2 regions of the Nocardia canadensis genome follow, and region 2 is predicted to be linked to the other one. Evidence: predicted binding sites of a transcription regulator. Region 2 holds the regulator's gene; the other holds the start of a gene.
What was found. Region 2 encodes HspR, which represses chaperone genes until heat shock. Its sites were predicted from a motif close to ANNTGAGTNNNNNNNACTCANNT; they were not measured.
Positions count from the first base shown of each region.

Region 1: clpB (ATP-dependent chaperone ClpB) is a predicted target of HspR. The motif match lies at 1,751-1,773, and genes of this name have one in related genera.

Region 1 covers NZ_JAVCWB010000010.1:2,100,884-2,106,028, reverse strand. Annotated here, with positions in the region: gene Q7X29_RS33010 (ESX secretion-associated protein EspG) at 1-525, shown strand, start outside; gene Q7X29_RS33005 (NADP-dependent oxidoreductase) at 623-1,612, opposite strand; gene clpB (ATP-dependent chaperone ClpB) at 1,820-4,393, shown strand; gene Q7X29_RS32995 (DUF5666 domain-containing protein) at 4,456-5,145, shown strand, end outside.
Region 2 covers NZ_JAVCWB010000001.1:6,686-13,695, forward strand. Annotated here, with positions in the region: gene Q7X29_RS00050 (globin domain-containing protein) at 1-996, opposite strand, end outside; gene Q7X29_RS00055 (heat shock protein transcriptional repressor HspR) at 1,612-2,013, opposite strand; gene dnaJ (molecular chaperone DnaJ) at 2,016-3,197, opposite strand; gene grpE (nucleotide exchange factor GrpE) at 3,297-3,824, opposite strand; gene dnaK (molecular chaperone DnaK) at 3,860-5,704, opposite strand; gene Q7X29_RS00075 (hypothetical protein) at 5,992-6,225, shown strand; gene Q7X29_RS00080 (dynamin family protein) at 6,292-7,010, opposite strand, start outside.

The DNA.
Region 1 (5,145 bases), on a different contig from region 2:
TCCGGCAGCACGAGAACGATCCGCGCACACGGTGGAACCCGGGACACCTACGCCGCCTTGGCCGTTCAGGCCCCCGGCGAAGACTCGGACCCGGGCGACATCGCCCTGTACTTGATGGCCCCCGACGACCTCGCCGCCGCGGTCCTGTCCACCCTCCCGAAGGTCGGTCCCGGCTCCGGCCGCGAAATCAAGGTCACCGCAGCCGAACTCGCCGCTCCCCGCCCGCATGTCCGCGACCTGTGGAACCCCACCCCGCGCGAACAACTCGAAACCTTCCTCGCCAAACCCACCGACACCCTCACCCACATCGGCGTCTACGCCCACGCCAGCGTGGACAACCGCCACACCGAGGGCCGCGACGACTTCCAGCTCCACGACCTCACCAACGACGGCCGCTACGTCTTCTACGGCGAAACCACCTTCATCGCCAAACCGACCACCCCCACCCGCCTCCATTCGACTCTCGCCACGATCCTCACCACCACCGCGACCAGGGCCAGATCCGGCATCTACCGCCCCCGCTGACCTCGCCAGTGCTCGCCGCCGGTGCCCCGACCGCGCCACTCGACAGCCGAATGATCTGCGGCCGGATACATCGATGGATCGCCTTCGTCGGCTGGAATCAGATGGCCAGGACAGTCTTTCCGCGAGCGCTGCCCGCGCCGAGGACCGCCGGGGCGGCTTCGAGGGGGACGGTGGCTTCCACGGGAACGACCACGTCGCCCGAGGCGACGCGGGCGAGCAGGCGGCTCAGTTCGGGTCCGCGACCTTTGGATTCGAAGTTGCCGCCGGCGATGTCGTGTTCGCGCAGGGTGGGCTCGTCGGCGGCCCAGACGGTGGAGTAGGCGCGGCCGCCGCGGCGGACGAGGGTGGCGTGGGTGGCGAAATCGGCGGGGCTGCTGACCAGGTCGAAGAGGACGTCGATGCCGTCGGGATGGGTGAAGCGGACGGCGCCGGTGATGCTGGAGTCGCGCTGGGTGGCGGGGTCGGGGTCGACCACAGTGGGATCGGCGGGGCGGATCTGGGTGTAGTCGATGGTTTCCGCGGCGCCCAGGCGGGCGACCTGGTCGGCGGCGTCGCCGCGGGCGGTGGCGATCACGTGGGCGCCGGCGATATTGGCGAGCTGGACCAGGAAGGAGCCGACACCGCCGGTCGCGCCGACGATCAGCACCGTCTGCCCGGGGCGGATCCGGGCGGTGTCGACCAGGTCCTGGGCGGTGACGCCCGCGACCGGGAGGGCGGCGGCGGTGACCGAGGTGACGCCCTCGGGGATCGGCACCAGCGTGGCGTCCTCGGGCAGGGTCGCGTACTGCGCCCAGCTGCCGTGCCCGGCGGGTGCGGTGAGGAACTTGCCGACCACCCGGTCACCGACGGCGAACGAGCGCACGCCCGCGCCGACCGCCGAGATCGTGCCGGCGCCGTCGACGCCGAGGATCATCGGGAAGTCGGTGGGCATCTTGCCCTCGAGGAGGCCGTCGGCCATTTTCAGGTCGAACGGGTTGACCCCGGCGGCGTCGAGCGCGACCTGCACCTCCCCGCGCCCGGGCTCCGGCACCGGCATCTCGGCCAGTTCGGGAGTGGCACCGAACTTCTGAACCACGATCGCGCGCATCGGTCGGCTCCTCTTCCTCGGGTGGTCCGGGCACGGCAATCCTAGGCGGACAGCCTTGCGACGTGCGGTGATTGATCGTCTTCGGTGGTGTCGCGGCGTAGCGTGAAGACCGATTCGGTGCCCACCGGAAAAAGTTGGAGTTGAGTGGAACAGACTCAACTTTGTGAGCGTTGAACCAGTCGATACCTGACCTACCCGAGGAGATCTGTGGACTCGTTCAATCCCACCACCAAGACACAGGCGGCGCTGACCGCCGCCCTTCAGGCCGCTTCGGCGGCAGGCAACCCGGAGATCCGTCCGGCGCACTTGCTGGTGGCGTTGCTGGATCAAACCGATGGCATCGCCGCCCCGCTGCTGAAGGCCATCGGCGTCGACCCGGCGACCGTCGAGCGCGAAGCGGGCGACATCGCCGACCGGCTGCCGCGCGCGACCGGTGCGACCACCACACCGCAGCTCGGCCGCGAGGCACTGGCGGCGCTGGCCGCCGCGCAGCGTCTGGCCACCGAGCTGGGCGACGAGTACGTCTCGACCGAGAATCTGCTGGTCGGCCTGGCCGACGGCGACTCCGAGGTGGCCAAGCTGCTGCGCAGGCACGGCGCGAGCCCCGAGGCGCTGCGGGATGCCTTCACCACGGTGCGCGGCAGCGCGCGGGTCACCAATCCCGACCCGGAAGCCAGCTACCAGGCCCTGGAGAAGTACTCCACCGACCTCACCGAGGCCGCCCGCGCGGGCAAGCTCGACCCGGTGATCGGTCGCGACACCGAGATCCGCCGCGTCGTGCAGGTGCTCTCGCGGCGCACCAAGAACAACCCGGTGCTCATCGGCGAGCCCGGCGTCGGCAAGACCGCCATCGTGGAGGGTCTGGCGCGCCGGATCATCGAGGGCGACGTCCCGGAGTCGTTGCGCAACAAGAAGGTCGTCTCGCTCGACCTGGGCGCGATGGTCGCGGGCGCGAAGTATCGCGGTGAGTTCGAGGAGCGGCTCAAGGCCGTGCTCGACGACATCAAGAACAGCGCGGGCGAGATCATCACCTTCATCGACGAGCTGCACACCATCGTCGGCGCAGGCGGCACCGGCGACTCGGCGATGGACGCGGGCAACATGATCAAGCCGCTGCTCGCGCGCGGTGAACTGCGCCTGGTCGGCGCGACCACACTCGACGAGTACCGCAAGTACATCGAGAAGGACGCGGCACTCGAGCGCCGGTTCCAGCAGGTCATGGTCGGTGAGCCGTCGGTGGCCGACACCATCGGCATCCTGCGCGGCATCAAGGAGCGCTACGAGGTGCATCACGGCGTGCGGATCACCGATTCCGCGCTGGTGGCTGCCGCGACCCTGTCGGACCGCTACATCACCTCCCGGTTCCTGCCCGACAAGGCGATCGACCTGATCGACGAGTCGGCCTCGCGACTGCGCATGGAGATCGACTCCCGGCCGGTCGAGATCGACGAGGTGGAGCGGGCTGTGCGCCGCCTCGAGATCGAGGAGGTCGCGCTGGAGAAGGAGACCGACGAGGGCTCCAAGCAGCGGCTCGAGAAGCTGCGGCAGGAACTGGCCGACGACCGCGAGAAGCTCAGCCAGCTGACCACCCGGTGGCAGAACGAGAAGAACGCGATCGACTCGGTGCGCGGGCTCAAGGAGCAGCTCGAGGCGCTGCGCGGGGAGTCCGAGCGCGCCGAGCGCGACGGTGACCTGGGCAAGGCCGCCGAGCTGCGCTACGGCCGGATCCCCGCGCTGGAGAAGGAGCTCGCCGCGGCCGAGCAGGTCAGCGGCGCGGCGCCGGACGGCGACGTGATGCTCAACGAAGAGGTCACCCCCGACGACATCGCCGACGTGGTGTCGTCGTGGACGGGTGTGCCGGTCGGCCGGATGCTCGAGGGCGAGACCGCCAAGCTGCTGCGGATGGAGACCGAGGTCGCCGGGCGCGTCGTCGGGCAGGAAGAAGCGGTGCAGGCGGTGTCCGACGCGGTGCGCCGGGCGCGGGCCGGGGTCGCCGATCCCAATCGCCCGACCGGGTCGTTCCTGTTCGTCGGTCCGACCGGCGTGGGCAAGACCGAGCTGGCGAAGTCGCTGGCGGACTTCCTGTTCGCCGACGAACGCGCCATGGTCCGCATCGACATGAGCGAGTACAGCGAGAAGCACTCGGTGGCTCGTCTGGTCGGCGCGCCGCCCGGATACGTCGGCTACGACCAGGGTGGCCAGCTCACCGAGGCGGTGCGCAGGCGGCCGTACTCGGTGGTGCTGTTCGACGAGATCGAGAAGGCGCACCCGGACGTCTTCGACATCCTGCTGCAGGTTCTCGACGAGGGCAGGCTGACCGACAGCCAGGGCCGCACGGTCGACTTCCGCAACACGATCCTCATCCTCACCTCCAACCTGGGTGCGGGCGGCGATCGGGAGCACGTGATGGAGGCGGTGCGGCGCGCGTTCAAGCCGGAGTTCCTCAACCGGCTCGACGACGTCGTGATGTTCCACGCGCTCGACGCCAAGCAGTTGGAGTCGATCGTCGACATCAACCTGCGGCAGCTGCAGAAGCGGCTCTCGCAGCGGCGGCTGACCCTCGATGTCACCGACGAGGCCAAGCAGTGGCTGGCGGTGCGCGGCTACGACCCGGCCTACGGTGCGCGGCCGCTGCGCAGGCTGATCCAGCAGGCCATCGGCGACAGCCTGGCCAAGGAGCTGCTCTCCGGCGCGGTCGTCGACGGCGACACGGTGCGGGTGAGCGTAGACGACGCCACCGACACGCTGGTCGTCGGTCGCGAGGCTGTCCACAGCTCGTGAAATATCCACAGCGCGGTGCGTAGGGACCTCCCAACGCACCGCGCTGACCTACGCTGGAGCTCATGACGAACCCGAACGATCCGTGGGGGCAACGCCCGGAGGATTCGCCGACCGAACGGTTGGGTTCGCCGGGCATGGATTCGACCAAGCCGTACGGAGGCGGTGGATTCGACGAGTGGGGGCAGCCGTCGAACCCGACGCAGGCCTTGCCTCCGCACGACGCGCAGTGGGGCGCCTACGAAAGCGGTTATCCCGCAGCGCAACCGCCACCACACCAGCCGCCCCCCGGCTACGACCAGGGCTATCCGGCCCCGCCGCCTCCGGGCTACCCGCCCCGGCCGCAGGACGGTGACCAGGGCGAACCGCCGAAGCGGCACACCGGTTTGTGGATCGCGCTCGGCCTGGGCGTGCTCGCGCTGATCGCGGTCGGCGGTGTGCTCGCCGGCCTGGTGCTCAGCGGCAACTCCTCCGATGACGACACCACCGCGTCGGGGCTGACCACCAGCCAGGTGGCGCCGCCGACCAGCAGGCAGACCACTCCGGTCGTGCCGCCCAGCGCGAGTGGCCTGCCCGGGCTGCCCGGTCTCGGCGGTGGCGACGATCTCGGTGCCACGATGGGCAGCATCACCGCCAACACCGGCACCGAGATCACCATGAGCACCCTCGGCGGGTCGACAGTTCGGGTGCTGATCGACGATGCCACCCAGGTGATCTCGCTGACCAGCACGAAGGCGAGCGAGCTGCCCGTCGGC
Region 2 (7,010 bases):
GGGTAGGTCGGCCTGCGGTTCGCCGGAATCGTAGTACCACCAGGGGTTCTCGTCGCTCTCGCTGACGGGGGTGACGGTGAGCCACTTGTTGGCGACGGCCAGCTGGCTCAGCACCTGCAGGTCGTAGAGGTCGCACGGGTGGTGGCCGCCGACGAACAGGTGGACCTTCGGGTTCACCCGGCGCTGGGCCATCGACATGATCTGCGCGCGCAGCGGCGCGATGCCGGTGCCGCAGCCGACCATCAGCATCTTGCGTTTGGTGTTGCGCGGCACGCCGAGCCCGCCGAGCGGAGAACCGAGCAGCCATTGGTCGCCGACGGTGGTGTGCGAGACCATGGCCGGGCTCACCCAGCCGCCGAGCACGCTGCGCACGTGGAACTCGATCTCACCGTTGGCGTTCGCCGGGTTGGCCGGGGACAGGTAGCGCCACATCCGGGGCCGCGCGGGCACCTGGACACTGAGGTACTGGCCGGCCGCGTACTGCATGGGCTGCTCGAGCTGGACCCGGATGACCGCGAGGTTGCGCAGCACCTCCCGGCGTTCGACCACGGTCGCGCTCCAGGCGGCGGGGGTGGTCTCCTTGTCGGCGGCGCTGATCATCGCGCCGCTGATGGTGGCCAGGCCCTCGTCCCAGGCGCTGGCGACCTCGTCGGTCCACATCTCGGTCCCGGCGAACTGGCGCATGGCCGACTTCAGCGAATTGGCGACCGCGACGTAGTGCGCGGGTTGCACACCGTACTTGCGGTGATCGCGCCCGAGCTGGGCCAGGAAGGGAAGCAGCTTGTCCGGTTCTTCCAGCCGGTCGAGCGCGTAGGAGATCGCCTTGACGAGCCGGTCACGCTGGGAGTCCATGGCGGCCGGGAAGTAGTCACGGATTCCGGGATAGTCCGTGAACAGGATCGAGTAGAACGACCTGGCTAGCTTCTCGGGCCCACCGTCTTCCGCAGCAACCGCCTTGAACGTAGTTCGGATCAAAGCGACAGTCCGCGAATCCATATGTGTCACAACCTCGTTTCGCCATCGAACGCTAGCCGCGCCGGCGAGTGACGGGCTGGGAGGACACTCGTCAGCAGCCGATGCGAGAAGTCTAGGCGAGGTTTGCCAGCTTCGGAATCGTACTCTTAAACATCACGCATGTAATTCTGTGAAAACCAGATAGTACTCATCAGTATCACCTGAAAACATACCCCAAGATCGTTAAGGACCGGTGAACACGACCTCACACTTTGCTGATCTTGCCCGCAAAAGCACCGATCTCGCACCAATGTGCCTGGTAGAGCGACTCTTCCGCAACGAATCCGGGGCCCCGAAATCCGACGCGCCGTGCCGCGACACGCGGGGACGGTGTGTCGGAGAGCTGCGATTCTCCTGCGGAAACAGGCTCCGATTGGTCCGAATTCAGCGTCCTCCCAGCAAACTTCCGTGATGGTTCCGAGATATATCCGCACCTCACAGCGTTGCGCCAGGGTAGGGGATGAGCAAGATCACGAATAAAGAGGTTGCTGGAGAATCACCAGACGGTCGCCGGGGGTTGACCGACCGACGGCCGAGCCCCCGGCCCGCGACCGCGGGAGCGGATCGCGAACCGGGGGCTCGGCCGAAACGTGGACCTCAGCGCCGATGCCGTGGCTGCCAGACCACGAGCGCGGTGCTGCGCTGGGGCGGCGACAGGTCGGGCCGGTAGCCCGCCCGCAACTGCTCCAGCTCGGCGCTCATCTCCTCGACGCGCTGCTGCAGCGCCTCCACCTGGTTGGTGAGTTCGATGATGCGCTTGATGCCGGCGAGGTTGACACCCTCGTCCTGCGACAGCCGCTGCACTTCGCGCAGCAGCTCGACATCGCGGGCCGAGTACCGGCGTCCGCCACCCGAAGTGCGTTGAGGCGTGACCAAACCCAGCCGGTCATAGGTGCGCAACGTCTGCGCGTGCATACCCGCCAGCTGAGCCGCCACCGAGATCATGAAGAACTCGGCACGCGAGGCCCCACCCGACGCGGACTTCGGATTATCGGACATCGTCAAGCACCCGCCCATCCCGCACGCGGATCGAAGCCACCCGCCTTCTCCGCCTCCTGATAGCGCTTGAGCGCATCGGTGGCATCGGAATCCAGGTTCTGCGGAACCGCGACCTTCACCGTGACCAGCAGGTCACCGGCGCCGCCCGCCGCGCCGCGCTTGGGCACACCGCGACCGCGTACCCGCAGGATACGCCCGTCGGCGGTGCCCGGCGGCACCTTCACACCGACCCGGCCGTCCAGCGTCGGCACGGAAACAGTTGTCCCCAGCACCAATTCGCTGTAGCTCACCGGGAGCACCAGGGTGAGGTCGTCGCCCTGACGGCCGAACACCTTGTCCTGGCTGACGTGCACGGTCACGTAGAGGTCGCCCGAGGGCGCCCCACGCAAGCCCGCTTCGCCCTGCCCGGCCAACCGGATCTTCTGTCCGTCACTGACACCGGGCGGAATCCGGACGGTGATCGTGCGGGTGCGGTTCTGGATGCCGGTGCCCGAGCAGTCCGTGCACGGATCGTCGATGATCGACCCGGTGCCGCGGCAGTCGTCGCAGGGCTCGCTGAAACCGAACGCGCCCTGATTACGGCTGACCACACCGGAACCGTTGCAGTGCGGACACACTCGCGGGCTGGTGCCCGGCTTGGCGCCGCTGCCGTGGCACGTGGTGCACGGCGACGGACTGGTCATCCGCAGCGGGACGGTGACGCCCTGGGCCGCCTCGCGGAAGCCCAGCGTCGTCTCGGTCTCCACATCGGCGCCCCGGCGCGGACGGCTCGCGCCGCGCGCGCCACCCCGGTTGAACAGCCCGCCCAGCAGATCGCCGAGCCCGCCGTCGCCGGCACCGGCGCCGCCGGCCTGGCCGAAGATGTCACCGATGTTGAAGTCCTGCGAGAAGCCGGCGCCGGCGCCGGGGGTGAACCCGCCACCGCCGTAGCCACGACCGCCACCGCCCGCGAACAGGCGGCGCGTCTCGTCGTACTCCTTGCGCTTGGCCGGATCCGACAGCACGGCATTGGCCTCGCTGACCGCCTTGAACCGCTCCTCGGCCTTGGTGTCACCCGGGTTGGAGTCCGGATGCAGGTCGCGGGCGAGCTTGCGGTAGGCCTTCTTGATCTCGTCCTGCGAGGCGCCGGAGGAGACACCCAGCTCCTTGTAGAAGTCCTTCTCGATCCACTCCCGTTGGCTCACCGGGCATCTCCTCCTCTCTGTGTTGAATTGCGCCGCTCTCGGGGCCCTGCGTGGTTACGCTCCGCTACCGCCTCCGGGCCCGTCGTTCGCGGCGCGTTCCTATTGGTTGTCGCCGTCGGCATCCGAATCCGATGCCCCCACGGCCTCGGCATCGGTTACCCCGACCAGCGCGTGCCGAAGCACCCGTTCGCCGAACCGATAGCCCTTGCGCATGACCAGGCCGATCACCGGATCCGCGCCCGAACCCTCGTGCTGCACGGCCTCGTGCAGCGTGGGGTCGAACGGGTCACCGACGCTGCCGAATTCGACGAGACCCTGCTTGGTCAGCGCGGTCTCGAGCTTGTCGGCGACGGCCTTGAGCGGGCCGGTCTCCAGGTCGCCGTGCGCCCTGGCCCGGTCCAGATCGTCGAGCACACCGAGCAACTCGGTCACCACCGCGGCCTTGGCCGCGTCGATGTTGGCCTGACGATCCCGCTCCACCCGGCGGCGGTAGTTCGCGTATTCCGCGGTCAACCGCTGCAGGTCGGCGGTGCGCTCGGCCAGCTCGTCGCTGACCGGCGCCTCGGCCTCGCCGTCGGTGGTCGGCTCCGCCGCCACGTCGGCGGCGGAGTCGGCATCGGTGACGATGTCTTCGATCAGCTCCTGTTCGGAGTTGGCCTCGGTCACTTCTTCTCCGTGTCGACCGGCTCGTCCACGACCTCGGCGTCGACGACACCGTCGTCATCGACCGGGCCCGCGCCGTTGCCCTCGGCGGCGGCGTCGGCGGCCTGCGACTCGTAGAGCGCCTGGCCCAGGGCCTGCGACTCGGTCGCCAGCTTCTCCACCGCGGTCTTCACGGCCGCGATGTCGGTGCCGGCCAGCGCGGTGTTGGCCTCGGCGATGGCCTCTTCGACCTTCGACTTGATGTCGGCCGGGACCTTGTCCTCGTTGTCCTTGATGAACTTCTCGGTCTGGTGCACCAGCGACTCGGCCTGGTTGCGGGTCTCGGCCTCCTCGCGGCGGGCCTTGTCCTCGGCGGCGTGCGCCTCGGCGTCCTTGACCATCCGGTCGATCTCTTCCTTGGACAGGCCGGAGCCGTCCTGGATCTTGATCTTGTTTTCCTTGCCGGTGCCCTTGTCCTTGGCGGTCACGTGCACGATGCCGTTGGCGTCGATGTCGAAGGTGACCTCGATCTGCGGCACGCCACGCGGGGCCGGGGGCAGGCCGGTCAGCTCGAAGGAGCCGAGCAGCTTGTTGTGCGAGGCGATCTCGCGCTCACCCTGGAACACCTGGATCTGCACCGACGGCTGGTTGTCGTCGGCCGTGGTGAAGGTCTCCGAGCGCTTGGTCGGAATGGTGGTGTTGCGCTCGATGAGCTTGGTCATCACGCCACCCTTGGTCTCGATGCCCAGCGACAGCGGGGTGACATCGAGCAGCAGGACGTCCTTGACCTCGCCCTTGAGCACACCGGCCTGCAGGGCGGCGCCGACGGCGACGACCTCGTCCGGGTTCACGCCCTTGTTCGGCTCACGGCCGCCGGTCAGTTCCTTGACCAGGTCGGAGACGGCGGGCATACGGGTGGAGCCACCGACGAGCACGACGTGGTCGATGTCGGCCACGTTGATGCCGGCGTCCTTGATGACGGACTGGAACGGCGCGCGGGTGCGGTCCAGCAGATCGGAGGTGATCTTCTGGAACTCGGCGCGGGTCAGCTGCTCGTCGAGGAACAGCGGGTTCTTGTCCGCGTCGACGGTGATGTAGGGCAGGTTGATCGAGGTCGACTGGCTCGACGACAGCTCGATCTTCGCCTTCTCGGCGGCCTCGCGCAGACGCTGCATGGCCATCTTGTCCTTGGTCAGGTCGATGCCCGAGGACGCCTTGAACTTGTCGACCAGCCAGGACACGACCCGCTCGTCCCAGTCGTCGCCACCGAGGTGGTTGTCACCGGAGGTCGCGCGGACCTCGACGACGCCCTCGCCGATTTCCAGCAGCGAGACGTCGAAGGTGCCGCCACCGAGGTCGAAGACCAGGATGGTCTGCTCTTTGTCGCCCTTGTCCAGGCCGTACGCGAGCGCGGCCGCGGTGGGCTCGTTGACGATGCGCAGCACGTTCAGGCCGGCGATCTGGCCGGCTTCCTTGGTGGCCTGACGCTGGGCGTCCTCGAAGTAGGCCGGGACGGTGATGACCGCGTCGGTGATCTCCTCACCGAGGTAGGCCTCGGCGTCGCGCTTCAGCTTCATCAGCGTGCGCGCGGAGATTTCCTGCGGGGTGTACTTCTTGCCATCGATCTCGACGTTCCAGTCGGTGCCGATGTGGCGCTTGACCGAGCGGATAGTGCGGTCGACGTTGGTGACGGCCTGGTTCTTGGCAGGCTGACCGACGAGAACCTCACCGTTCTTCGCGAACGCGACGATCGACGGGGTGGTGCGCGAGCCTTCCGAATTCGCGACGACGACCGGCTCGCCGCCTTCGAGAACGGAGACGACAGAGTTCGTGGTCCCGAGGTCGATTCCGACCGCACGAGCCATAGTGATTCCTCCTGTTTGACGAACTTAGGGGCAACAGTCTCAGTAACACTGAGCGTGGTGGGCTCAATCCTGCCCTCGAGATCCCTCGCGAGTCAACCTAGACTTGAGTCACTCACGCTCAATGTTGTTGATCTGCACAACCAGCAGCTGCGGCGATTCATTCCCGCCGCCCGAAAAAACTTCCCGAACCCGGGCCATTCTTGCGCCGACCTCGCTCAACCGCAGCACCCGACGCGACATCGTGACCCGCCGGAGACCTCCGTCCGGCTGAGCTGGAACAGCGTCCGATGGGCCTCGAAACCGAAATCGTCACAGTATGGAAGAAGGCGGAAGCGCTCGACATCCTCGACCGCGCGCAGGTTCGCCCGCTCGTCCTCGGCGGCGGCGTCGAGACGGAGTCACGGAACACACTGACCGCCGGGGCCGACGAACGCGGAACAACCGTGGTCGCGGCGAAGCGCGCCGGACGCGGAGTCGAGCAGTACCTGGCCGAGGAGATCGTGCCCCTCCTGCGGGCGTAGGAGTTCTGTCCGGCCCGGTGGGCATGCGCTGACCGGGACCCGGGAGTTCCTCGGGGAGGAGCGTACTTATCCGACCGGGCCCGACAGTTCGGCCAGAATCCCCTCGGCACTGCGGGCCGCCGCCCGGCAGGCGGTCGCGGTGGCTTGATCTGCCAGCGGATGGGCGGCCCGGGTACGCCACGTGCGCACCGCGCTGAATGCCGTGGCACGCACCGTCTCCAGGTCGACGTCGGCGGGTAGTCCGAGACGCAGGCGGGCGGCCACGCCCGCACCACCCAGGATGCGATGGAGGTCGGCGAGAACCGGTGGCGGCAGCGGGAGTTCGTCGGTGCGGAGCCGACCGAGCAGCCGCAGTTCGGTGAACCCGTGCACGTCGGCGAGCCGGGCGCGGACCCGTGGCCGCAACAGGTCGGCCTCGGTGCCGGAATAGGCGACGAGGATGCGGTCCAGGGTGCTCAGCGCCGAATGCGCCTTCAATTCCTCGGCGCGCTGGCCGAACTGGACCTCGAGCACCGAGCGCAGTTCATCGATACCGCTGCGGGCGGCCAGTTCCGCGGCGAGCGAGGACGAATCCCGGACCCCGAGGCGGATCAGCATGGTGGCCATGCGGATACCGAACAGGCCGAAGCGATCCGCCAGCTGCGCACGCAGTTCCGGCGCCACCGGCAGCGCGATGTCGGCGCGGGCGAACCGGTCCGCCGAGAGCAGGGCGACACCGAGATCCTCCGCGGGCACCGTGGCCAGCGCCTCGAACGCGGCGAACTCCGGCTGGCGCAGGGTGGACG